4 regions of the Mesorhizobium sp. C372A genome follow, and region 1 is predicted to be linked to each of the others. Evidence: predicted binding sites of a transcription regulator. Region 1 holds the regulator's gene; each other region holds the start of a gene.
What was found. Region 1 encodes PhoB, which activates phosphate uptake and scavenging genes when phosphate is short. Its sites were predicted from a motif close to TGTCATNNANCTGTCAT; they were not measured.
Positions count from the first base shown of each region.

Region 2: the regulator PhoB is predicted to act here: its motif matches at 3,381-3,397, upstream of olsB (l-ornithine N(alpha)-acyltransferase).
Region 3: the regulator PhoB is predicted to act here: its motif matches at 1,924-1,940, upstream of phnC (phosphonate ABC transporter ATP-binding protein).
Region 4: the regulator PhoB is predicted to act here: its motif matches at 1,119-1,135, upstream of NLY42_RS27455 (LTA synthase family protein).

Region 1 is NZ_CP100475.1:2,246,779-2,251,833, forward strand. It holds gene pstB (phosphate ABC transporter ATP-binding protein PstB) at 1-469, shown strand, start outside; gene phoU (phosphate signaling complex protein PhoU) at 511-1,215, shown strand; gene phoB (phosphate regulon transcriptional regulator PhoB) at 1,232-1,921, shown strand; gene NLY42_RS10645 (ROK family protein) at 1,952-3,187, opposite strand; gene xylF (D-xylose ABC transporter substrate-binding protein) at 3,454-4,494, shown strand; gene NLY42_RS10655 (sugar ABC transporter permease) at 4,639-5,055, shown strand, end outside.
Region 2 is NZ_CP100475.1:2,593,288-2,598,342, reverse strand. It holds gene acuI (acrylyl-CoA reductase (NADPH)) at 1-753, shown strand, start outside; gene NLY42_RS12290 (response regulator) at 895-3,183, shown strand; gene olsB (l-ornithine N(alpha)-acyltransferase) at 3,461-4,336, shown strand; gene NLY42_RS12280 (trimeric intracellular cation channel family protein) at 4,430-5,055, opposite strand, start outside.
Region 3 is NZ_CP100475.1:2,525,349-2,530,403, forward strand. It holds gene phnD (phosphonate ABC transporter substrate-binding protein) at 1-844, opposite strand, end outside; gene phnC (phosphonate ABC transporter ATP-binding protein) at 992-1,849, opposite strand; gene NLY42_RS11980 (DapH/DapD/GlmU-related protein) at 1,980-2,597, opposite strand; gene phnL (phosphonate C-P lyase system protein PhnL) at 2,594-3,301, opposite strand; gene phnK (phosphonate C-P lyase system protein PhnK) at 3,510-4,286, opposite strand; gene NLY42_RS11995 (alpha-D-ribose 1-methylphosphonate 5-phosphate C-P-lyase PhnJ) at 4,283-5,055, opposite strand, start outside.
Region 4 is NZ_CP100475.1:5,677,793-5,682,847, forward strand. It holds gene fabD (ACP S-malonyltransferase) at 1-908, opposite strand, end outside; gene NLY42_RS27455 (LTA synthase family protein) at 1,186-3,114, shown strand; gene rpsF (30S ribosomal protein S6) at 3,427-3,927, shown strand; gene rpsR (30S ribosomal protein S18) at 3,927-4,175, shown strand; gene rplI (50S ribosomal protein L9) at 4,443-5,030, shown strand.

The DNA of each region.
Region 1 (5,055 bases):
CCCGAAGTCGATCTACGAGAACGTCGCCTACGGCCCGCGCATCCATGGGCTGGCCAAGCGCAAGTCCGACATGGACCAGATCGTCGAGCAGAGCCTGAAGAAGGCTGCGATCTGGAACGAGGTCAAGGACCGCCTGCAGGAGCCCGGCACCGGCCTGTCCGGCGGCCAGCAGCAGCGCCTGTGCATCGCGCGCGCCATCGCCGTGTCGCCGGAGGTGATCCTGATGGACGAGCCCTGCTCGGCGCTCGATCCGATCGCCACCGCCCGTGTCGAGGAGCTGATCGACGAACTGCGCCAGAACTACACGATCGTCATCGTCACCCACTCGATGCAGCAGGCGGCGCGCGTCTCGCAGCGCACGGCGATGTTCCATCTCGGCTATCTCGTCGAGGAGGGCGTCACCGACAAGATGTTCACCAACCCCGACGACAAGCGCACCCAGGACTACATTACCGGCCGCTTCGGCTGAGCCGTCCGGCGGGTGAATTTTTAGGCACGAGGACCAAGATCATGGGTGAACATACCGTCGCCTCCTTCGATGAAGAGCTCGGGCAGATCAGCAAGCTGATCCGCGACATGGGCGATCTGGCAGGCTCGATGGTCAGCGGCTCGACCAGGGCGCTGCTCAATTCGGACAATGCGCTGGCACAGCGTGTCGTTTCCGACGACGCCATCATGGATGCGCGCCAGCGCGAACTGGACGACCGCGCCATCACGCTGATCGCCAAGCGCCAGCCGATGGCCAACGATCTGCGCGCCGTGGTCGGCTCGATCCGCATGGCGGGCGACCTCGAGCGCATCGGCGACCTCGCCAAGAACATCGCCAAACGCGTCGGCACCGTGGGCTTGAGCGTCACGCCGCGCGACCTCTCGCACTCCATCGATGCCATGGCGCAGCTGGTGCTGATCCAGGTGCAAGGCGTCGTCGAGGAATATGCCGCCACCGATGCGGCAGCGCTTGCAAAACTCAGGAATGACGACGAGCGCATCGACGTCAAATACACGTCCGTGTTTCGTGAGCTCTTGACCTACATGATGGAAGACCCTCGCAACATCACCGCCTGCACGCATCTCTTGTTCTGCGCCAAGAATCTTGAGCGCATCGGCGATCATGTCACCAACATCGCCGAAAATGCGTATTATGTGCTGACCGGCCAGCAATTGCCCGCCAATCGTCCGAAGCAGGACGAGACGGCGATGGCCACGCCGGCCTGATGAGGGTGAACTGCCTATGATCGCGCCACGCATCATGGTCGTGGAGGACGAGGAGCCGCTGGGCGTGCTCCTCCGCTACAACCTCGAATCCGAAGGCTATCAGGTCGAGGTGGTGACACGCGGCGACGAGGCCGAGATCCGCCTGCAGGAAAACGTGCCCGATCTCCTGGTGCTCGACTGGATGGTGCCCGCTGTTTCCGGCATCGAGCTCTGCCGGCGGCTTAGAGTGCGGCCCGAAACCGAGCGGCTGCCGATCATCATGCTGACCGCGCGCGGTGAGGAAAGCGATCGCGTGCGCGGCCTGTCCACCGGTGCCGACGACTATCTGGTCAAGCCATTCTCGACGCCGGAGTTCATGGCGCGCGTGAAGGCGCTGCTGCGCCGGGCCAAGCCGGAAGTGCTGTCCAGCGTGCTCAAGGTCGGCGACATCGTGCTCGACCGCGAGTCGCACCGTGTCTACCGCAAGAAGAGCGAGATCAGGCTGGGACCGACCGAGTTCCGGCTGCTCGAATTCATGATGCGCCATCCCGGCCGCGTGTTCTCGCGCAGCCAACTGCTCGACAATGTCTGGGGCGAGACGATCTATATCGACGAGCGAACCGTCGACGTCCATGTCGGGCGCTTACGCAAAGCGGTCAACAACGGCCGCATGCCGGATGTCATCCGTACCATTCGCGGCGCCGGCTACGCGATCAGGGAAGACTAGGATGCTGCGCGTCGCGCCGTTGCCGGCCATTCAGGCGACATGCTTGCCGGATTTGGCCTGAATGCCCGGCGCGAAAATCTCCTGATCGACGAAGCCGAGCGCGCGCATGGCACAGCCTTCGCGGATCAGCGGCAGCTCGTTGGGCTCGGTGTCGAAGGAGATCGATTTCGAGTGCTGGCCGCCGGCGGTCTGGGCGATCGCTTCGCGCAATGCCGGTTCGATCAAGTCGAAGGCGGCGGCGCTGACGCCGACCATGGCGACGGGTGCCGGATCGATCAGTGCAAACAGGCTGCCGAGGCCGAAGCCGAGCGCCTCACCGGCCTTGCGATAGGCTTCGCGCTCCGGGCCATCGGTTTCGCGGGCGCGCGCGGCGAGTGCGCGCATATCAGCGTCGCCGATATCGACCGGCTCGGCATCTTCGCTCATCATTTTGGCGCTGCGCCAGATGGCGTAGTTTCCGGCATAGGCCTCGACGCAGCCGCGCCGCCCGCAGCGGCAGAGCGCGCCGCCCGGACGGTGGATCATGTGGCCGAACTCGCCGCCCGAGGAATGGGTGCCGGTGAACAGTTCGCCTTTCAGCACCAGCCCCATGCCGATGCCGTGCGACAAGAGGATCGCGATGAAATTGTCGCGGTAGCGCTCGGGCTGGCGCCATTGCAGGGCCACCGCCATCATATTGCAGTCGTTCTCCATGGTGGCAGGAATGCCGAATTCCGCTTCCAACATGTCGGCGAAGGCAATGTCGGTCAGTGGCGTGATTGGCGACCACAGCATGGCCCGCGCCTGCGAATCGGTGATGCCCTGGATGCCCATGGCAATGCGGGCGATGCTCTGGACATCGAGGTCCGGGTCCGCGAGACGCCGCCCGACGATTGCTACGCATTCGCCGATCAGCTCGTCGCGCGGCATGGTCAGCGTGTCGAGCCGGCGCTGTTCTTCCGCGACCACCTGGCCGGCATAGTCGATGACGGTGACGGAGAGGAAGTTCAGCGACAGCACCACGGTCATGACCGCCGCCGCTTCCGGGTTGAGGCCAAGGCCGACCTGCGGCCGGCCGCGTTTCAGCGAGCCGGTCTCGCCAGGCTTGCCTTCAATCAGGATGCCTTCTTGAATTAGATCAGACGAGATTGCCGATATCGTCGAATGGCTGAGGCCGGTGGTCGCCGCAATCTCGGTCCGCGACGGCTGGCCGGCCCGGCGCACGGCCGAAATCACCATCGCACGGTTGCGACGGCGCAGATCGTCGTGGCGGATCCCAACCGACATTTGTTTTCCTCCCGGCCTCCTCGCGCCTCATGATAGTGAAGGCGTTCGACGGCACCAGCCAAATATTGGCAGACGCCGGCAGCCCTGTCATTGTTTATTGCGGAGCTCGAAAAAATTCGGCAACGCCATCAGAATCCATCATAATCGATGTTGACAGTGCCTTATCATTGAACCAGTATTTTTTCGAGGCTCGAAAAAATGGAGCCTCTTTGTGCAGGCCTTCGGGCCGGTTTTGTCGCGCCGTGGGCGGCGCAGGGAGGGTTATAATGAACAGATTTGCAGCCGCCATGCTGGCGGGTGTCGCCATGTCGCTGGCGCTGATGTCGGTCGCGCAGGCGAAGGACAAGGTCATCGGCGTGTCGTGGTCGAACTTCCAGGAAGAGCGCTGGAAGACCGACGAGGCGGCGATGAAAACGGCGATCGAAGCCGCCGGCGACAAGTACATTTCGGCCGACGCGCAGTCCAATCCCGGCAAGCAGCTGACCGACGTCGAAAGCCTGATCTCGCAGGGCGCCAACTCGCTGATCATCCTGGCGCAGGACGCCTCGGCCATCGGCCCGGCGGTGCAGAAGGCGCTGGACGAAGGCATTCCGGTCGTCGGCTATGATCGCCTGATCGAGAACAAGGACGTCTTCTACCTGACCTTCGACAACAAGGAAGTCGGCCGCATGCAGGCCCGCGAAGTGTTCAAGGCGAAGCCCGAAGGCAACTATGTCTTCATCAAGGGCTCGGGCTCGGATCCGAATGCCGATTTCCTGTTCTCGGGCTCGATGGAAGTGCTCAAGGAAGCCATCGACTCGGGCAAGATCAAGAATGTCGGCGAGGCCTATACCGATGGCTGGCTGCCGGCCAACGCCCAGAAGAACATGGAACAGTTCCTGACCGCCAATGACAACAAGGTCGATGCCGTGGTTGCGGCCAATGACGGCACCGCCGGCGGCGTTGTCGCCGCGCTGACGGCGCAGGGCCTTGCCGGAACGGTTCCGGTCTCGGGCCAGGACGGCGACCATGCCGCCCTGAACCGCATCGCGCTCGGCACGCAGACGGTGTCGGTGTGGAAAGACGCGCGCGAACTCGGCAAGAACGCCGCCGAGATCGCCTCGCAGCTTGCCGATGGCAAGAAGACGGGCGACATTGCCGGCGCCAAGGACTTCACCACGCCTGGCGGCAACACCGTCAAGTCGCTGTTCCTGACCCCCGTCGCGATCACCAAGGACAACCTCAACGTCGTCATCGACGCCGGCTGGATCAAGAAGGACGAAGTCTGCACAGGCGTCGCCGCCGGCAGCGTCGCGGCTTGCAACTGATCTCGACGACTTGAAGAAATGAGGCGCCGCGGCTGTCAAGCCGCGGCGTTTTCTCTACGAGAATTGTGTGTTTCCGCCATCGGCGGCAAACTTCTAGGCTGTGGTCCGGCATCCGCGCCAGACGGCAAGCCGCTGGAGGACATCATGACCGACACGACCTCAAATCCGCAGGCCGATACGGCACGAGCGTCTGAACTCGGCGCGGTCGCCCGGTTCCTGAAAGCGACCGAACTCGACACGCGTATGCTCGGCATGGTCGGCGCGCTGCTGGTCATCTGGGTCGGCATACATATCCTGTCGGGCGGGCTTTTTCTGACGCCGCGCAATCTTTGGAACCTGTCGGTGCAGACGTCCTCGGTCGCGATCATGGCGACCGGCATGGTATTGGTCATCGTGATGCGCAACATCGACCTTTCGGTGGGCTCCGTCGAAGGCGTGATCGGCATGATCATGGGCGTGGCACAGGCCGAATTCCTGATTCGCGTCATCGGCTTCCAGCTTGGAAACCCCTGGCTCTGGATCGTCGCGCTTGCCGCCGGCGTGGTGCTTGGTCTGCTGATC
Region 2 (5,055 bases), 350 kb from region 1:
GCCGACTGGCGCAAGGGCGACAAGGTCATCCTCAATGGCTGGGGCGTCGGCGAGACGCATTTCGGCGCCTATGCCGGGCGCGCGCGCGTCAACGGCGACTGGCTGGTGCCGTTGCCCGACGGCATCAGCGCGCACGATGCGATGGCGGTCGGCACCGCCGGCTATACGGCCATGCTGTGCGTCATGGCGCTGGAGCGGCACGGCATCCTGCCGGATCGCGGCCCGGTGGTGGTGACGGGTGCGGCCGGCGGCGTTGGGTCGGTCGCGGTCTCGATCCTGTCCAGCCTTGGCTATCACGTCATCGCCTCGACCGGCCGCAACGCCGAGAGCCCCTATCTGATCGACCTCGGTGCCGCCGAAGTGATTTCGCGTGAGGAACTCTCCCAGCCGGCCAAGCCGCTGGCCAAGGAGCGCTGGGCCGGCGGCATCGATGCCGTCGGCAGCCACACGCTGGCCAATGTGCTGTCGATGACTGCCTATGGCGGCGCGGTCGCCGCCTGCGGCCTGGCGGGTGGCATGGATCTGCCGTCGAGCGTCGCCCCGTTCATCCTGCGCGGCGTCTCGCTGCTCGGCATCGATTCAGTGATGGCGCCAAAGGCTGTGCGGCTGGAAGCCTGGCGCCGCATCGGCAGCGATCTTGATCTCAAGAAGCTCGCCGGCCTGTCGACGACCATCGGCTTCGACGGCATCATCACCGCCGCCCATGACATCGTCGAGGGCAAGATCAGGGGCCGCGTGGTTGTCGATATGTGAGGCTCCCGAAGCATGATCCCGAAGGGAATCAGGTTTCGGAAAAGATCAGGCGATGCGGAAAACCGCCAAAAATGCATGACCGCTAAAATTCGAACGATCCGCCGCGCTTTTCCATAATCTCTATCTGGCAAGGAGTTCCGAATGATCGCGGAGTCCGCCAGGAAAGAGAAGAGCCGTGCCGAAAGTGTCGACGGGCCGAGCCCGGCGACGGCGAAGCGGCAGCGTGTTGCGCCGCCGCCTCTTGCGCCGGATTTGCCGCGCGCCACGCCCGAGGGCCTGCCGTTCCTGACGGTCGTCGCCAGCGTCGTGCTGGCGGGCCTGTCTCACCTCACCGGCGCGCCGATCTTCATCACGTTCGGTCTGCTGGCGACAGGCGTTGCCGGCGTCGCCATGCACCTGCGCAGCCGGCGCACCGTACGTCGCGCGGCGGCCTTGCTCGACGAAACCGCGGCCCGCAGCCGCGCCGAGATCGAGACGCTGGCCGACCGCATGTGGGAGATGCAGGAGAGCGAGGAGCGTTTTCGCGGGCTGATCGATGCGCTCGGCGATCTCGTCGTCCACCGCGACCGCGACGGCCACATCGTCTATGCCAACATGGTTTTCGCCGGCCTCGTCGGAACCGATCAGCGCGACCTTGCCGGCAGGACTCTGGCCGACCTCGGCATCGATGTCGGTATCGTTCCCGACGCCGCCTTTTCGGATCACGAATGCCTGAGTTCCACCGACGTCTCCATCCGCACGCCGAACGGACCGCGCTGGTTCTCGTGGATCGAACTGTCGGTGCGCGACAAGGATAGCGGCGCCGTCTCGCACCGGGCGATTGCCCGTGACATCACCGCCCGCAAGCGCGCCGAATCCTCGTTGATCACCGCGCGTGAGCGCGCCGAATATGCCAGCCAGGCCAAGTCGCGCTTCCTCGCCACCGTCAGCCATGAGATCCGCACGCCGATGAACGGCATCATGGGCATGGCCAAGCTTCTGGCTGACACCAATCTGTCGCCCGAGCAGCGCACCTATGTCGGCGCTGTCTCGACCTCGGCCAGCGCCCTTTTGGCGCTCATCGAGGATTTGCTCGACTATTCCAAGATAGAGGCCGGCCGTTTCGACCCGGAGCCGCAGCCGACATCGCTGCGCGAAATCGCCGACAACATCATCGAACTGATGGCGGCCAAAGCCTTCGCCAAGAACATCGGCCTCGGCTGTCATGTCAAGCCCGACGTGCCACAGATGATCATGGCCGATCCGGGAAGAGTCAGGCAGGTGCTGCTCAACCTGATCGGCAATGCGATCAAGTTCACCGACACCGGCGGCGTGCTGGTTTCGGTTGCACGGGCCCGCACCGAGACCAGCGACCGCATCTGCTTCACCGTCGCCGACACCGGCCCTGGCCTGCGCGAAGACGACATGGAGCGCATCTTCGAGGAATTCGAACAGTCCGACGGCACCTCGACCCGCACCCATGGCGGCGCCGGCCTCGGTCTTGCTATCTCAAGGCGGCTGGTGACCGCCATGGGCGGTGCCATTTCGGTGTCGAGCCGGCTTGGCGAGGGATCGGAATTCGTCTTCGAGATCCCGGCCGCAGGAGCAACCGAAGCACCGCAGAACCGGCAGAACATCCTGGCCGGCCGGCGCGCCGTGATCGTGTCGAAGAACGCCGTCGAGGCGGACGCCATCGCCCGCACCATCCGCGCCCATGGCGGCGCCGTCGACGTCGCCGCAACCGCTTCCCAGGCGACGCCCTTCGCCGAACATTGCGATGTGCTATTGATCGACGCGGCCCTGGAGGACGGCGACGGCAGACTGCTCAAGCGCCTGCGCCAGAGTGGCTTTGCCGATTGCGAGGCGATCACGCTGATCGCGCCGACCGACCGCGGCATGCTTGGCGAATTCCGCACCAGCGGCTACGCCACCTTCTTGGCGAGGCCGGTCCGCGGCGAAACCCTGCTGCGCGTGCTGCTGACCAGTCATGCCCCTGCCTTGCCGCCGCCCAAGCCGGAAAAGACCGGCGCGTCCTCGCTTCGTGCCCATGGCGGGCGCCAGCAAGGTTTGTCGGTGCTGATCGCCGAAGACAACGACATCAACGCCATGCTTGCCCGCGCCACGCTTTTGAAGGCGGGACATCGCGTGAAAGTGGTCGGCAATGGCAAGGCCGCGGTCGAGGCGGTGACCGAAGCCGGGCTGAAAAATCGCTTCGATGTGGTGCTGATGGATTTGCACATGCCGGTCATGGACGGGCTGGACGCGATCGCCGCCATCCGCCGCCACGAGGAGGAAATGGCTGTGCCGCCGGTTCCGATCATGGTGCTTTCGGCCGACAGCCAGGAAAAGACCCGCCACACCGTGCTCGCCCATGGCGCCAGCGGCTTTGTCACCAAGCCGCTCGATCCCGACGCGCTGGTCCATGCCGTCGAGGGCCAGGTGGCCGCCTGAATTCATGTCGCTCAAAAGTGGCCCCGGTTTTGAGAAGACGACATGCACAAAACAAAGACTTGAAGCGCGTCGCGTGAATCGTCCCCAGCGCGACGCGCTTCAAGGCGACGCTGGCGCAATCCTCGCGTCACGTAGGTAGCCGAATGAGGGTTTTCGCCAGCCGACGAAGTATTGCCCGTCGCGCCGTATCACGGTACTGTCACAATCCTGTTGCACCTACACCGTATCCCCGTGCCAAGAGGGATGGCTCGAAGGAGAATCACTCGTGCATACAGTTATGCCGGAATGTGACACTCGGCCCAGCGCAGGCGGCGCTTTGCTCGCCGCGCGGAACGCCGATGCCGTCGCAACAGGCGCACCGCTGGGCCGTATCGGCAATCTCGAAGTGCGGCTTGCCCGCAATGAGGCCGAAATCGCCGCCGCCCAGGAAGTGCGCTACCGGGTGTTTTATGACGAGCTTGGCGCCAGGAAGGACCTGTTCCAGGCGCAGGACCGGCGCGACGCCGACCGCTTCGACCCGCTGTGCGACCATCTCCTCGTGCTGGACACTTCGATCTCCGGCCCCGAGCATCGCCGCATCGTCGGCACTTACCGCCTGCTGCGGCAAGAGATTGCCGCGACCGCCGGCGGCTTCTATTCCGAAGGCGAGTTCGAACTGACCAAGCTGATCGCCCGCCATCCTGGCCAGCGCTTCCTTGAGCTCGGCCGCTCCTGCGTGCTGCCGGAATACCGCTCGAAGCGCACCATCGAGGCGCTGTGGCAAGGCATCTGGGCCTACATCAACCACTATGAGATCGGCGTGATGACCGGTTGTGCCTCGTTCCCTGGCACGGTGCCGGCTGCGCATGCCGAGGCGCTCACCTACCTTGCCCATCACTGCCGGACCAACTCCGCCTGGGATGTGCGGGCGGTCTCCGGGCGCTATTGCTCGATGGACCTTATGCCGATCGAGGCGGTCAACGCCAAGGCGGCGATTGCGGCCATGCCGCCGTTGGTCAAGGGCTATCTGCGCGTCGGCGCCCGCATCGGCGACGGCTGCGTCATCGACCGTGAGTTCTCCACCGTCGATGTGTTCGTGGTGATGCCGGTCAAGGAAATCGGCGCCCGCTACGTCAACTATTATGGCGGGGAAGCGCAGCGCTTTGCGGCGTGAGGCAGTAGGCAGTAGGCAGTAGGCAGTAGTGAAGGCTGCCGCGAATTGCTGACTACCGACTATTCCCTATTCCCTATTCCCTAATCCCTCTCCCTACGGAATATCCTCCGGTCGCCGTCCCGGGCGGCTCTTGTAGGACGGAAAGGTCCAGCCGAATTTCAGCGCGCCGCCGCGCACCAGGAAAGCCGCGACGAAGCCGGCGATATCCGAGGCGAGCGGCGGCAGGCCGGCAAGATCGCCAAGTGTGTAGAGGCCGGCGCCCGCGAGTGCGGCGGTGACGTAGATTTCGGGCCTGAGCAGCACCGATGGCTCGCCGGCCAGCAGATCGCGCAGGATGCCGCCAAATGTGGCGGTCAACACGCCCATAACAACGGAGACGACCGGCGAGCCGGTGATGGCCAGCCCCTTGGCCGCGCCCATTACGGAAAAGGCCGCCAATCCGATGGCGTCGAGCCAGAGCAGCCATTTCCAGCGGGATTCGACGCGGTGGGCGATGAAGAAGACCAGCACCGCAACCGCCGCGCAAACCAGCACATAGCCGGAGTTGGCGACCCAAAAGACGGGCAGGTTGAGGATGACGTCGCGAAGCGTGCCGCCGCCAATGCCGGTGACGCTGGCCAGAAACAGGAAGCCGATGATGTCGAGCTGCTTGCGCGAAGCCGCCAACGCCCCGGTCGCGGCAAAGACGGCGACGCCAGCATAGTCGAGGAGGTCGATGG
Region 3 (5,055 bases), 280 kb from region 1:
CGTAACCGGTGAAGTCGCCGCCTTCGACGCCTTCGAAACAGGCCTTGTCCTTCTTCGGCAGGTCGGTGAAGAAGGCGGCAAGCTTGGCGGTCATGTCGTCGCCGAGCGCGGTGCGCACGACCAGTGGGCCGTTCGGGATCAGGCCCGAGCGCCAGACTTCGACGAAGTCGTTGGGGTCGACGGCGCCCTTGGCGGTGACCTTGTGGAAGGTGCCGGAGGTGTAGCCGTTCTTGAAGTCGCCGATGCCGGAGGAATCGTCAACCGCAACGTCGACCTTGCCGTCGCGAACGGCGAGGATGTTGTTTTCATGGCCGCCATTGAACTGGGTCGAGGCGAAGTAGGCGTCGTTCGAGGCGCCGGTGTCCTTCGGGATCTGGGTCAGCGGGATCAGGTAGCCCGAGGTCGAGTCCGGATCGGCGTAGCCGAGCTTCTTGCCCTTGGCCGACTTGATGTCGGTAATGCCCGAAGACTTCAGCGCCAGGCCGATGGAATAATAGCCGGTGGCGCCGTCGGTCTGCTGGGTGGTGAGGATCGGGGTGACCGCCTTCGGGTCCTTGATGTAGACGCTGGCGTAGCCGGAAGCGCCGAGTTCGGCGAAGTCGAGCGTGCCGCCGAGCAGGCCCTGGATGACGCCGTCATAGTCGGCGGCGGGGAACAGCGAGACCTTTTCGAAGCCGAATTCGGTCTTCAGGTGATCGGCCAGGCACTGATAGTTGCGCAGGCGGTCGGTTTCGTTCTCTCCGCCGAGGATGCCGACGCGGAATTCCTTGAGGTCGGCCGCATGCGCGGCGCTGGTTGCCATGGCGAGCGCCGAAACGGCGCCGAATACCATCTTCCTGAACATTTGATGTCTCTCCTGTAAGTTCCGGCCCCGCGCCGGCAGCGTTCTTGATTTTTGCAAGTGCCCTTGACGCGGGCGGTCGATCAGTGCGGCTCAGTTTTGGTCCATGATCTTTTCCGAAAACCGGTATCCACTTTTCGGGATCATGGATCAGTACCCGGGGAATGCGGGCTCGAGCGGGCTGGCGGATGCGGCGGTCTTTTGCTTGTAGGCGATGCTGGTCGAGGTGATGGCCTCGGAGATATCGACGCCGTTGCCGTCGGCGCCATAGACCAGGCGCACGGCCTCGCGGTTGAGCGCTTCCGGCGGACCGTCGAAGACGATCTTGCCGGCTGCCATGCCGATGATGCGGTTGCAATAGGTGCGGGCGGTGTCCAGCGTGTGCAGATTGGTGACGACGGTGATGCCTTCGCGCAGGTTGATGTCCTGCAGCGAGTCCATCACCACCTTGGCGTTGAGCGGGTCGAGCGAAGCGATCGGCTCATCGGCGAGCAGCACCTTGGGCTGCTGCATCATGGCGCGGGCAATGGCGACGCGCTGCTGCTGGCCGCCAGACAGCGTGCCGGCTGGCTGCAGTGCGGTGCGGGCGATGTCGAGGCGCTCGAGTGCTGCAATCGCCTCGGCGCATTCGGCGCGGGTAAACATGCCGAGCAGGTTGGAAAAGGTCGAGCGATGATTGAGACGGCCGAGCAGCACATTGGTCAGCACATCGAGGCGCGGCACCAGGTTGAACTGCTGGAAGATCATGGCGCAGTCGCGCTGCCAGCGTCGCAGCGGCGAGCCACGCAGCCGCGAGACCTCGGCACCGTCAAAAAAAATCGATCCCTGGCTGGGGTCGATGAGACGGTTGATCATGCGAAGGAGGGTGGATTTGCCGGCGCCGGAACGACCGATGATGCCGACCATCTGGCCCTGCGGGATCGACAGGTCGATGGCGCTGACGGCGGTGTTCTTGCCAAATCGGCGCGAGACGCCGCGGATTTCGAGCGTGGCAGGGGTCGATAACATCGAAGAGTTCCAGACCTGAATTGATCGTCTGGTTCTCGCCTAGCGCAGCGACATGAACCTGCCATGTCATCACGATGTCAGTTTTGTTACGCTCCACAGCCGTGCGCCAAGTGGGGGTGATCGCACCCGATCAGGCGCCGTATTTCTCGAGGAACGCTTCTGCCTCGAGTACGCGAAAATCGTCGAGCGCGGCGCGCAGCCTGGCGTGGTCCCAGTCCCACCAGGCGAGCGCCTGGTAGCGTTCGGCCGTGCGGCGATCGAAACGCTCGCGGATCGGCTTGGCTGGCACGCCGCCAACGATGGTGTAGGGCGCGACATCCTTCGACACCACAGCGCCGGCGCCTACGGCAGCACCAGCGCCGACGGTGACGCCGGGCAGGATGGTCGAGCCGTGGCCGAGCCAGGTGTCGTGGCCGATGGAGACGCGTTTGGCGCGGCGCTGGGCGAAGAATTCTGTTTCGTGCTCGGCGTCGTCCCAATAGTCGGAGGCGCGATAGGTGAAGTGATGCAGCGTCGGCCGCCAGGTCGGGTGGTTTGTGGCGTTGATGCGCACGGCGGCGGCTATGTTGGAGAACTTGCCGATGGTCGCGCACCAGACGACGCAGTCCTGCATGATGTAGGAATAGTCGCCGAGGATGCTTTCGGACACGCGGCTGCGGTCGGCGATCTCTGTCCAGCGCCCCAATGTCGAGTTCTCGACCTGCGCCGTGGCGTGGACCAACGGCGCTTCCGATAGTTTCCTGCTCATGCAGCGATTTTTCCGGCGGCGAAAGAGGTCACGTCGATGATGCGATCGGCGACGGCTTCACGCACATCCGGGTCATGGAAGATGCCGAGCAAGGCGACACCGCCGGCCTTCTTGGCGGCGATCAACGCAACCACAACGTCGCGGTTTTTCGAATCGAGCGAAGCTGTCGGCTCGTCGAGCAGCAAGACCGGATGCTCGGTGATGAAGCCGCGCGCGATATTGACGCGCTGCTGCTCACCGCCCGAGAAAGTCGCCGGCGGCAGCGCCCAGAGCTTTTCCGGCAAATTGAGCTGCCCCAGCAAGGTGCGTGCTTTTTTCCGCGCGCTCTCGCGGTCCTCGCCGCGTTCGACCAGCGGCTCGGCGACCACGTCGAGCGCGGAGACGCGCGGCACGGTGCGCAGGAACTGGCTGACATAGCCGATCGTCTGGCGGCGCACGGAAAGCACCGTGCGCGGGTTGGCGATGGCGAGATCGATCAGGCCGCCCTCATGCTGAACGATGATCTGGCCTTCATCGACGGCATAATTGCCATAGAGCATTTTCAGGATCGAGCTTTTGCCGGCGCCGGAAGGCCCGCCGAGCACGGCGCATTCACCGGCCCGGATCGAGAATGAGACGCCGGCGACAACCGGCAATCTGATGCCGTCGCGCAGATGCATGGTGAAGCTTTTGGCGACGCCGGAAACAACGAGGGGCGTCGGCATCAGAAGGTTCTCCAATCGTTGTTCGTCCGCGGGCCAACACCCCCCTCTGCCTTGCCAGGCATCTCCCCCTCAAGGGGGGAGATTGGCTGTCGCGTTCGACTTCGCCATTCTTCTGCATCGTAGAAGGGGCGGGACATAAAAGCTGCTGATCTCCCCCCTTGAGGGGGAGATGGCCGGCAGGCCAGAGGGGGGTGCCTTGGCGCCATCTTCACACCTGTAGAATCGAGGAAACAAGCAATTGCGTGTAAGGCGCGCGGGGATCGTCGAGCACGCGATCCGTCAGGCCGCTTTCGACGACACGGCCGTCTTTCATCACCATAATACGCTGCGACAGAAGCCGGGCGACGGCGAGATCGTGGGTGACGACGATGGCCGCCAGGCCGAGATCGGTGACCAACCCGCGCAGCAAATCGAGCAGGCGCGCCTGCACCGAGACGTCGAGGCCGCCGGTCGGCTCGTCCATGAACACCAGCCTCGGTCCGGTGACGAGGTTGCGGGCGATTTGCAGGCGCTGGCGCATGCCGCCGGAAAAGGCGCGCGGCTCGTCGTCGATGCGGTCCTCGTCGATCTCGACGCGCGACAGCCAGTCGACGGCAGTGGCGCGGATCTTGCCGTAATGGCGGTCACCGACCGCCATTAGCCGCTCGCCGACATTGGCGCCGGCAGACACCGTCATGCGCAAGCCGTCGGCGGGGTTCTGATGAACAAAGCCCCAGTCGGTGCGCATCAGGAAGCGGCACTCGGCCTCGCTCATACGGTAGAGTTCGCGGAACTGGCCGTCGCGCATGCGGTAGCTGGCGGTGCCAGAAGATGGTAGCAGCCGCGTCGACAGGCAGTTGAGCAGCGTCGTCTTGCCGGAGCCGGATTCGCCGACGACGGCCAGAACCTCACCCGGCCACAGGTCGAAGGTGACATTCTCGCAGCCGACGCGCGAGCCGTAGAATTTGGACAGTTCGGAGACGCGCAGCAGTGGGTCGCCGGTCATTCTGCTGGCCTCATCTTTCCTGCGGTAACATGGCTTTCAGCCGCAAGGTGGCCGCGATGTCCTTCGGCGCGCCGCTTCTCGCAATGGTCGGTGTCGGAGCAGACGAACATGTGGTCGCCATGGTCGTCGAGGATGACCTCGTCGAGATAGACATTTTCCGCCGCGCACAGCGCACAGGGCAGGTCGAAGGTCTGGACCTCGAAGGGATGATCCTCGAAGTCGAGGCTGACGACATCGGTGAAGGGCGGCACGGCATAGATGCGCTTTTCGCGCCCGGCTCCGAACAGCTGCAGGGCCGGCGAACGGTGCATTTTGGGGTTGTCGAATTTCGGCGTCGGCGAGGGGTCCATGACATAGCGGCCCTCGACCTTGACCGGATAGGCATAGGTGGTGGCGATGCGGCCGTGTTTGGCAATGTCCTCGTAGAGCTTCACATGCATCAGGCCGTATTCCTCGAGCGCATGCATTTTGCGCGTTTCGGTTTCGCGCGGCTCGAGGAAGCGCAACGGCTCGGGTATCGGCACTTGGTAGACTAGAACTTGGCCGGCGCTCAGCGGGTGTTCCGGGACGCGGTGGCGGGTCTGGATGATGGTGGCGCTGGCGGTATCGGTCGTCACCGCGACGTTGGCTACCTTCTTGAAGAAGGCGCGGATCGAGACGGCATTGGTGGTGTCGTCGGCGCCCTGGTCGATGACTTTCAGCACATCGTCCGGCCCGATAATCGAGGCGGTGACCTGCACGCCGCCAGTGCCCCAGCCATAGGGCATCG
Region 4 (5,055 bases), 3.1 Mb from region 1:
GTGCCGACGGCCGATGTGGCGATGTCGCGGTTGATCCGCCGCGCCAGGCCGGAAAGCACCTTGCCGGCGCCGATCTCATAGAGCGTGGCGACGCCATTGGCGCCGAACCACTCCACCGTTTCGCGCCAGCGCACGCGCCCGGTGATCTGCTCGACCAGGCGGCGCGCGATCTCGTCGGGGTCGCTGGTCGGGGCTACAGTGACGTTGGAGACGACGGGCACGACCGGTGCATTCTTGGTCACGCCGGCCAGCGCCTCGCGCATGACATCGGCCGCCGGCGCCATCAGCGCCGAATGGAAGGGTGCGGAGACCTGCAGCATCAGCGCCCGCTTGGCGCCCTTTTCGGTGCACAGTTTCGCGGCGAGTTCCACCGCCGCCCTGGCGCCGGAGATCACCAGCTGGCCGCCGCCATTGTCGTTGGCGATCTGGCAGACCTTGCCGGATCCCGTTGCGGCCTCGGTGCAAGCGGCTTCGACGTCGGGCTGTTCCAGTCCGATGATCGCCGCCATGGCGCCCTCGCCGGCCGGCACCGCCGCCTGCATGGCGTTGCCGCGGATGCGCAGCAGCCGGGCAGCATCGGCGACCGAAACGAAACCGGCCGCGGCAAGGGCGGAATATTCGCCGAGCGAATGACCGGCAACGTAGGCAACCTTGTCCTTCAGCGAAAAGCCGCGCGCTTCCAGCGAGCGGATTCCCGCCAGCGAGACCGCCATCAGCGCCGGCTGGGCATTGGCAGTCAGGGTCAGCGCCTCTTCCGGGCCTTCCCAGATCAGTTTCGACAGCTTTTCGCCCAGCGCATCATCGACTTCCTCGAACACCCTGCGTGCCTCGGGGAAGGCGTCGGCGAGGTCCTTGCCCATGCCGACAGCCTGGCTGCCCTGTCCCGGAAAGGTGAATGCGACGGCCATTTGGGCGCTCTCCAGCGGCTGATTTTTACTGCCTGTGACGCAAGGCGGACCGCCAAGTCAAGCCCGGAGGGGGTATTTCGGCTCTCGCTTGAACCGGAGCTGACCCCGAGTCCCTGTTCCCAAAGGCTTTTTGCCGATCACACCTGATGAAAACCGCTCACGAATCGTTTGCTGGCTCTTCTTATTTTCGCCACAGGCGCTAGCTTTTGCATGACAGTTCTATGACAGAACGGTGGCGCGAGTGGAAATACGCGTTGCTTGGGCCGGGGGAAGAGACGTGGCTAGGATCAGGAAGGGCGCGGCCGTACCCGCGCCACAGTTCTTGGAAGACGATCCGTCCACCGGCTACCTGCCGGGGCGCAGATGGCCGGTCATCCGCTACGGTCTGGTCACGCTGCTTGCCTCCGCCATCCTGGTGTTCGCCATCGAATGGATCGTGCGCGGCGACTTCTTCGGCACGGTCGACTTCTTCCTGCAGCCATTCAAGCCGGGCTGGACCACCATCATTGTCTTTGCATTGGTGCTGATGGGACTGGACGCCGTGCTTGGCCGCAGTCACCAGAGCCTGATGATCGTGGCGCCGCTGACGCTGGCGCTGGCCTTTGTCGGGCATCAGAAGTCGCATTATCTCGGCGATCCGCTCTACCCAACCGATTTTCTTTATTCGCGCCAGATCATGGCACTGATGCCGCTCCTGGTGCGCGAACGGCCTTGGACGGCGCTCGCCATGGCGGTCGGCATCGTCGCCGGCCTGTCGCTGCTGATCTATGGCTGGCGGTTGTGGCGCCGCAAGGTTCCGATCCTCAGCCGCAAAGGGCGGCTGGCGCGGCTGACGCTGGCAGTGCCGCTGCTCGCCTTCTTCGTCTCAATCATGGACTACGCCACCTTCTCGTGGACCCGCGACCGGCTGCAGATCATCCCGATCATGTGGGACCAGAAGGAGAACTACGCCTCCAACGGGTTTGCGCTGGCCTTCGCGCTCAACGTGCCGATGGCGCATGTCTCGGCGCCGGCGGGCTATTCCGACAAGGCGATCGACGCGATCGACAGGCCTGCTGTGGCGGCCTCGGTACCGGATGAGAAACCCGACATCATCGTGGTGATGAGCGAATCTTTCTGGGATCCGACCAAGCTGCCCGGCGTCACAATCACGCCTGACCCGATCCCCAATGTGCGGGCGCTGCGTTCCGGCTATATGTTTTCGCCGGAATTCGGCGGCATGACCGCCAACATCGAATTCGAGGCGCTGACCGGCTTTTCCAATGCCTTCCTGCCGGCGGGCTCGATCCCCTACCAGCAATATGTGCGCACACCGACGCCGTCGCTGGCGACCTTCCTGAAAAGCGAGGGATACCGGGCGCGCGCCATCCATCCGGGCACCAACTGGTTCTGGAACAGGGGCGCCGTCTATGCCGATTTCGGCTTCAACGATTTCCGCTCGGAAGAGACGCTGCCGCCACTGGAAAAGCGCGGGCCGCTGGCTTCCGATGCGTCGATGACCGACGAGATCATCGCAGAGGCCGACGCCAGCGAGCGGCCGGTGTTCTTCTTCGCCGTCAGCCTGCAGAACCACGGTCCCTACGAGCCGTACCGCTATTACAATCCGACCCACAAGGTCGCGGCACCGATCAGCACATGGGCGCGGGAATCGCTGCTCAGCTACGCCGAAGGCTCCGCCGATGCCGACCGTGGCCTCGAACGATTGATCGAATGGGCGAAGAAGCGCGAGCGGCCGACGGTCATCGCCTTCTTCGGCGACCATCTGCCGCCGCTCGGCCCCGTCTATGTCGAAACCGGTTACCTGAAGGACAATGTCGCGCCGCGCAAGGAACCGACGCCGGAGGCGGCACTGGAGCATCATCAGACGCCGCTGGTCATCTGGTCTAACCGCACCGGTCCGGCGCAGGATATGGGCGCGGTGAGCCCGGCCTTCCTGCCCTACCACATCCTGACAACGGCCGGGATCACGCACCCCTACTACACCGGCTTCCTGGGCGCGCTGCGCGAACGCTATCGCGTCGTCGACCGCAATCTGCTTTTGACACCGTCAGGTGAGGCCACGCCGGACTGGGCGCGGCAGAAGGACGTTGATCCGGCGATCAACGACTTCCGCCTGCTGCAATACGACATGATGTTCGGCAAGCGTAAGGCGGCTCCGGACTTCTTCCCCGAAACGATCAACGGTGGTACCCCGCATACGAGTTGATGCCTGGTATTTTTCCAACCCTGCGACGCCAGGACGCTGTCCGGAGCATGCGTTACCCTTGCCTTCCAGCCAATTTGCTTTATAGACGCCCGCAATCTGCCGGTCCTTGCTGGGGGCTGAACGGAGGGCCGGAGGTTTTACCCAAAACCTTCGTGTGAAGCCAGAAGCGCTTCCGCCTCCCGTGTCTCCGCTCTCGACCGTCTCGAAATGCTCCTTTCTTCCCCGCCCCCTCGGGATCAGCGGGTCAGAGAAGTTGCAGAGGCTTTTGCCGCGAGGATCCGGGAGAGAAACGAAGAAAGGCACTGAACCACTATGGCTCTATACGAACATGTGTTCCTTGCCCGGCAGGACCTCTCGCAGCAGCAGGTCGATGCGCTTGTCGAACAGTACAAGGGCGTCATCTCCGCAAATGGCGGGTCCGTCGGCCGGGTCGAGAACTGGGGACTGAAGTCCCTCACCTACCGGGTCAACAAGAACCGGAAGGCTTACTACACGCTTATGGACCTCAACTGCCCGCCGGCAGCGCTCAACGAGATGGAGCGCCAGATGGGCCTGTCCGAGGACGTGCTGCGTTTCCTGACCGTCAAGGTCGAGGCGCATGAGGAAGGCCCGTCGGCCATGATGCAGAAGCGCGAAGAGCGCTCGGAACGCGGCGGCTTCGGCGACCGCGACCGTGGCGATCGTGGTCCGCGCTCGTTCGGCGACCGTGATCGCGGCGACCGTGGCGATCGTCCGCCGCGCTCATTTGGCGATGCCGGTGGCGATCGTGGTCCGCGCCGTCCGCGCGAAGGCGTTGAAGGAGGTGCAGAATAATGGTCGACATCAATCAGATCCCGACCCGGCGCCCGTTCCATCGCCGCCGCAAGACCTGCCCGTTCTCTGGCGCCAATGCGCCCAAGATCGACTACAAGGACGTGCGTCTTCTGCAGCGCTACATTTCCGAGCGCGGCAAGATCGTGCCGTCGCGCATCACCGCCGTCAGCCAGAAGAAGCAGCGCGAACTCGCCAAGGCGATCAAGCGCGCCCGCTTCCTCGGCCTGCTGCCCTACGTGGTTCGCTAAGATCTCCGAAGCAGGCGGTTCGCCGCCTGCTTCCTTCTCCCACGGCGACGGGCGCCGCAGGGGTAATTTGATGATGCATGTCGTTGTCCCAAAACCGGGCCCACTCTTGGCGACGTGCATTGAAATCCCGAGTTGAGGTGAAAAGCCTCTAACTGCCGCGACAGGCAGGACAGCGACACCGGCGCCAAGGCGCTCAGAGCTTCCTGACCTGTTCCATTCAATTCGGCGCCGATCCCGCGGTCGGTGCCCAGACGAAGGAACAAGACCATGCAAGTGATTCTTCTCGAACGCGTTTCCCGCCTCGGCCAGATGGGCGATACCGTCAAGGTCAAGGACGGCTTTGCCCGCAACTTCCTCTTGCCGCAGGGCAAGGCGCTGCGCGCCAACGAAGCCAACAAGAAGAAGTTCGAAGGGCAGCGCGCGCAGCTCGAAGCGCGCAACCTCGAGCGCAAGTCGGAAGCCAGCCAGGTTGCCGAAAAGCTCGACGGCAAGAGCTTCATCGCCGTGCGTTCCGCAGGCGAGACCGGCCAGCTCTACGGTTCGGTGTCGACCCGCGACATCGCCGACCTGCTGACCGCCGAAGGGTTCTCGGTCAACCGCAACCAGATCCAGCTCAACCAGCCGATCAAGACCATCGGCGTCACCAATGTGGCGATTGCGCTGCATCCGGAAGTCGAGGTCACCATCAGCCTCAACATCGCCCGCACGGCCGACGAAGCCGAGCGCCAGGCCAAGGGCGAGACGCTGACCACCGCCGAAGCCATCTATGGCGATGACATCAACGACAACGCACGGCCGGAGAACTTCTTCGACCCGAACACCGAGTTCGAAGGCGGCGAAGAAGACAACGCCTGATCCCGCACGGGGCCTGATCGGGAAG